DNA from 2 places in the Anaerosalibacter massiliensis genome. Region 1 is predicted to be linked to the other one. Evidence: predicted binding sites of a transcription regulator. Region 1 holds the regulator's gene; the other holds the start of a gene.
The links. Region 1 encodes HrcA, which represses chaperone genes, less so after heat shock. Its sites were predicted from a motif close to ATTAGCACTCNATANTATNGAGTGCTAAT; they were not measured.

Region 1 (3,329 bases):
TCAATTCTTTTGCAAATAAGGACGAAATTATTTCAAAATATATAAAATACTTAATCAGAGAAATAAAATTATACTCAAGTACCATGAAAGATTATTATTTAAAGACTATATTCATTGGAGGAGGTACTCCATCTTTTATAGAAGGAAAATATATTTATGAGATACTAGAAGAAGTATATAAACATTTCAACATAGATAACTTAGAAGAATTGTCTATTGAGATAAATCCAAAAACAATAGATTTAGAAAAATTAAGAATATATAAGGATATAGGAATTAATAGAATAAGTGTAGGAGTTCAATCACTAAATAATAATATTCTTAAAAAAATAGGTAGAATTCACACAACAGAAGATTTTTTAAAAACTTATAAACTTTTAAGAAAGGTCGGATTTTCTAATATAAATGTAGATTTAATATCTGGATTACCAGATCAAACTGTAGAAAGTATCTTATCTAATTTAAAAATTGTAAACAATTTAGAAGTGGAGCATATATCTTTTTATAGTTTGATAATAGAAGAAGGGACTAAATTTTATACTTGGTATAATAAAGGTGAACTAATATTGCCAAATGAAGATGAAGAAAGAGATATGTATCACAAAGGAATTAAATATTTAAAATCTAAGGGTTATCATCATTATGAGATATCTAATTTATCAAAAGAGAAATATGAATGTATGCACAATTTGTTTTATTGGAAGCTAAAACCCTATATAGGTATAGGAATAGGAGCTCATTCTAATATTAGAGGATTAAGATATTGGAATACTGCAGATTTTAACAAGTATTTTGCTTATATAGATAAGGGGAGATTGCCTATAGAGGGAAATGAAACTATAGATAAAACTATGGAAATGGCAGAATATTTAATTTTAGGACTTAGATTAATAGATGGAGTATATAAAAAAGATTTTATCAATAGATTTAATATTTCTGTAGATGAAATATACGGAGAAGTTTTAAATAAACATTCAAATAATGGTCTTTTGACTATAGACGGAGATAATATAAGATTAACTGAGAAAGGCATAGATTTATCCAATCTAATCTTTGTTGATTTGCTTCCAGAATGAAAATAAATTTATAAAACCTATTGACAAAATTTAATAGTAATGGTAACTTTAAAACGTAAGCATTAGCACTCAACAAAGAAGAGTGCTAATAAAACCCTTTATTATAACTAAACCTTATTTAATTGGGGTGGTGAAATGTTAGATGAAAGGAAGTTAAAGGTTCTTAATGCTATAATAAATAGCTATATAATTAGTGCAGAACCTATTGGTTCTAGAACAATTTCTAAGAAATATGATCTTGGAGTTAGTTCAGCAACCATTAGAAATGAAATGTCAGATTTAGAAGATTTAGGTTATTTAAATAAACCTTATACATCTTCTGGGAGAGTTCCCTCAGATAAAGCTTATAGATTATACGTAGATACTTTGATAAATCAAATTAAATCTAAAAACTCATTAAATAATAATATAAGGATAAAAGTAAAGAAACATTTATTGAAAGAAGTAAGAGAAATAGATCAATTGATTCAAAATGCAGCAAAAATACTTTCAGGAATAACAAGTTATACTGCATTAGCTTTAGCACCACAGTTTAAGCAAAGTACTTTGAGACATATTCAACTTATATCTATAGATAACAATAAAGTATTAGTTGTTATAATAAGTGATTCTGGAATGGTTAAAAACACTATTTTTAGAGTAGAAAATAAAGTATCAGAAGAACAATTATCAATCATTTCTAATTTCTTAAATGACAAACTAAAAGGACTTACACTAGAAGAGATGAGTAATGAAATAGATACTGTAGTGTTTAAAGAAATATATGAATTTAAAAATATCATTAAAAATATTATACCTATTATCAATCAATCTATGGAGGAAATGGAAAGTGTAGAACTGTATGCAGATGGTATAACAAATATTTTTAATTTTCCAGAATACAGTGATCTAGCTAAAGCAAAGACTTTCTTATCATTTATAGAAGATAAAGATTCTGTAGCAAATATGATGTTAAATAATACATTTAAAGATTTTGAAATAAGTATAGGAAATGAAAATATTTGCGAAGAAATCAAGGATTGTAGTTTAATCACTGCTACTTATAAATTAAATGGTAAGACTATAGGAAAGATAGGTGTAATAGGCCCTACAAGAATGGACTATATTACGGTAATAAGTGCAGTTAAACTTCTTTCTATAAATTTAAATGAAATAATAGATAGTTTCTTTATGAAATAATAGGGTGTAAGTTTTCTTACACTCTATTTGGAGTTAAGAACTGAAAGTACATGAACAAAATTTTAATTATTAGTGCATAATAGTATGTAAGAGGTGATGAAATGGATATTAAAGAGGACAATCACAAGGAGGTATTAGAAGACGAAATAGAGCATGAAGAAAAAGATAATGAAAAAGATGAAGTAGTAGAAAATGATTATGAAAAAGAGTTAGAAAGTAAAGAAAAAGAAATAAAAGAACTAAATGACGGATATTTAAGGCTTCAAGCTGATTTTATTAACTATAAAAAGAGAATGGAAAAAGAGAGAGAATCAATATATTCTTATGCTTCAGAAGAGATTATTAATTCTCTTTTACCTATAGTTGATAATTTTGAAAGAGCTCTTTCAAGCAGAGAAGACAAAGAAGATGGATTTTATGAAGGAATGGATATGATATATAAACAGCTATTAGAAGTCCTTAAGGATAATGGATTGGAAGAAATAGAAGCCCTTCATTCTGAATTCGATCCTAATTATCATCATGCAGTATTACAAGAAGAATCTGAGGAATATGATGAAGGGGTAGTTATTGAAGTATTCCAAAAAGGATATAAATTGAATGACAAAGTCATAAGACCTAGTATGGTTAAAGTTTCTAAATAAAGCAAAATTCAAAATTAAGGAGGAATTTTACATGGGAAAAATTATAGGAATTGACTTAGGAACTACAAACTCATGCGTTTCTGTGATGGAAGGCGGAGAAGCTACAGTTATACCTAATGCGGAAGGAAATAGAACAACTCCATCTATAGTAGCCTTTACAAAAGATGGTGAAAGATTAGTTGGTGAAACTGCAAAAAGACAAGCGATTACTAACCCAGAAAGGACTATTATGTCTATTAAAAGAGAAATGGGTAGCGATACTAAAATAGAGATTGATGGAAAGAACTATACACCTCAAGATATTTCAGCAATGATTTTACAAAAGATGAAATCAGATGCAGAAAATTATTTAGGAGAAACAATAACAGATGCTGTAATTACTGTTCCAGCATATTTTACAGATGGTCAAAGACAAGCAACTAAAGATGCA
Region 2 (3,329 bases), on a different contig from region 1:
TTTCGTCACCTTCTGTTTCATCTAATAACTTTTCAACAGCTTTTATACTATCTACAAGGACTGTTCCTCCTCCTGGAACTATTCCTTCTTCAACAGCAGCTCTTGTAGCAGCTAATGCGTCCTCTATTCTTAATTTTCTTTCTTTAAGTTCAGTTTCTGTAGCAGCACCAACTTCAATTACAGCTACTCCACCAGCAAGTTTTGCAAGTCTTTCTTCTAATTTTTCTGCATCAAATTCTGAATCTACTTCTTCTAATTGAGCTCTTATTTGACTAACTCTATCTTCAATTGCCTTTTGATCTCCTTCACCATCAACTATTGTAGTGTTATCTTTGTCAACTCTAACTGTTTTAGCTTTTCCTAACATATCTAATGTAACATCTTTTAATTCATATCCTAACTCTTCTGATATAACTGTTCCACCTGTTAATATTGCAATATCTTCAAGCATTTCAGCTCTTCTATCTCCAAATCCTGGAGCTTTAACAGCTACACAATTAAATGTTCCTCTTAATTTATTAAGAACCAATGTTGTCAATGCTTCTCCTTCTAAATCTTCAGCAATTATTAATAATGGCTTACCTTGTTGAACTATTTCTTCTAATATTGGAAGTATTTCTTGGATATTTGAAATCTTCTTATCTGTAATTAGTATAAATGGTTCATCTAAATCAGCTTCCATTTTTTCAGCATCTGTAACCATATAAGGGGATACATATCCTCTATCAAATTCCATACCTTCTACTACACTTAAAGTAGTTCCCATAGATCTAGATTCTTCAACTGTAATAACTCCGTCATTTCCTACCTTTTCCATAGCTTCAGCAATAAGTTTTCCTATTTCTTCATCTGCTGCTGAAATAGATGCAACTTGTGCTATAGCTTCTTTTGACTCAACTTTATTTGAAAATCTTCTAATTTCATCTATTGTTGTTTCTACAGCTTTATGTATACCTTTCTGTAGAATCATTGGATTAGCTCCAGCTGCAACATTCTTAAGTCCTTCTCTAATTATTGCTTGAGCAAGTAATGTAGCAGTAGTAGTACCATCTCCAGCTACATCATTAGTCTTTGTAGCAACTTCCTTTACAAGTTGAGCTCCCATATTTTCATATGGATCTTCCAATTCTATTTCACGTGCAATAGTTACACCATCATTAGTAATTAATGGCGCACCAAAAGATTTGTCTAAAACAATATTTCTTCCCTTAGGTCCAAGAGTTACTTTTACTGTATCAGCAAGTTGGTTTATACCTTTTTCCATTGAACGACGTGCGTTTTCACCAAATTTAATTTCCTTAGCCATTTTATTTCACACTCCTTTAATTTTATTCAATAACAGCTAAAACATCATTTAATTTTATTATTGTATATTCTACATCATCAAGTTTTACTTCTGTTCCACTATATTTAGAGAATATAACCTTATCTCCTATTTTTACTTGCTCACTTTTCTTTTCATCATTAGTTATATCTGGTCCTACAGCAACTATTTCTGCCATTTGTGGTTCTTCTTTTGCTGAGCTTGGAAGTACTATACCACTTTTAGTCTTTTCCTCAGCCTCTATCATTTTGATTACTACTCTGTCTCCTAATGGTTTAATATTCATATGCTTGGCCCTCCTTATATTTAAATATTATTCTATTTCAAATTTTTATTAGCACTCACAACTCCTGAGTGCTAATACTTACAGTTTATATGTTACTTAATATGATTTTGTTAATCAAGTCTTAAAATTAGCCTTTTTATGGCTATAAGTCTAGTATTTAATAAATATAGTTAAATATATGATTTTTTCACTAATTATCTTTACTTTATATCTATATATCACACTATTTATTCTATACTTATTAAAGAATATACTATATGAACAAACTTTTCAATAATAAAAAAATAAAATCCTCACAACAACAAGGATTTTATTTTTCATTTGTATATTTATTCAATATCTTACTCATATCGTATTTGGCTTATATATATACCCCTTATTATAAGGAAATATATTATTTGAAATACTAAATATCCTACCATAACTACAACACCATTAACAAACAAGCTTCTCATTAGTAAAGTAGATAATGATTTAAGGGCAAAGAAAGAATGTAATGTGCTGACTACAAAAGGTAAAAAGAATATGATAGCTATTTGCTTAGTTATTATTTTATTTATCTCCTTTTTCGTAGTTCCTATTTTTCTAAGGATGTTATATTCTATTCCATCATTTTTTATTTCATTAAACAACTTAAAGTATATTATACTTCCTGAAGCTATAAAAAATAAAAATGCTATAAAGAATCCTATAAATAGGACTAAACCAAAAGATTTTTTCATTTCTTCATATGGAATAATTTTCGAGTAATATCTTAAATTCTCTCCTGTATTTAATTGTTTTTCAATTTCAATAGATGCTTTATAAGAGTCTTCCCAATCATCTAATCTTATCCCATTATATTTAACTATATTATTTTTATCTGCTTTTTCTAATGCAATTTCAAAATCCTTATCATTTAAAATTATTGCATTAAAATACCTAACATTATTTAAAGCCATAACTCCACCATGAATTTCTTTAGATAATTTAAATTCCCTTACTTCTTCACCTATATTTAATTTTATCTCCTTCCAATCTAAAACCCCTCCATATCCTGCAAACATTGACTCTTCTTGCTCTTCATAAGGATAGTTATATACAAGTTCATTTTCCTTTACTTCTATTTCTTCTTTTCCTAAAGATTTAGCTAATTTATTATAATCTGTATTTGACAATGCAAAAAACTCTGATGTATTCCCTTCTTTTTCAACACTGTAAAGAACTACTCCTTTTACCTCATGTATTTCTTTTATTTTTAAATTATTTTTATCCAATGTATCTTTTACATTTTTAATAATACTATCATCATTTAAAGCTTCTCCTCTTTGAGCTATAGCCATTTCCTGAGGAGTATTTATTCCTGCCATCCTAGGAATTTCTGTGTAGAATGAATAAACAGTTTCTGTAGCTGTAAAGGTAAATGCTCCAAGTATAGCTGCTAGAAATAGTACTTTAGATGTATCTTGTAGTTTGTGTATCATCTGAGAATAAGATACTAAATTAGATTTCTTATAAAGCATATTTTCATTTTTCAAAATTCCATTTGCTATAGCTATACTGAATTGAGTAAATATGAAATATGTCCCTACTATAACTATAAATATTACTGGAAGCATAGCTAGTACTACACCCATTGGTGGAACAAACCAAGCTATACTATAACCTATAACAATTAAAAGTACTCCTAGTATAGATTTAAATTTAGAAAACTTAGGTATTGTCTTAGGTATTTTACTA

Region 2: a site for HrcA is predicted at 1,658-1,686, ahead of NSA23_RS11850 (co-chaperone GroES). Genes of this name have one in related genera too.

The regions. Positions count from the first base shown of each region.
Region 1 is NZ_JANJZL010000010.1:43,865-47,193, reverse strand. Features, by position in the region: gene hemW (radical SAM family heme chaperone HemW) at 1-1,076, shown strand, start outside; gene hrcA (heat-inducible transcriptional repressor HrcA) at 1,212-2,255, shown strand; gene grpE (nucleotide exchange factor GrpE) at 2,357-2,899, shown strand; gene dnaK (molecular chaperone DnaK) at 2,931-3,329, shown strand, end outside.
Region 2 is NZ_JANJZL010000008.1:127,228-130,556, reverse strand. Features, by position in the region: gene groL (chaperonin GroEL) at 1-1,306, opposite strand, end outside; gene NSA23_RS11850 (co-chaperone GroES) at 1,329-1,610, opposite strand; gene NSA23_RS11845 (FtsX-like permease family protein) at 1,952-3,329, opposite strand, start outside.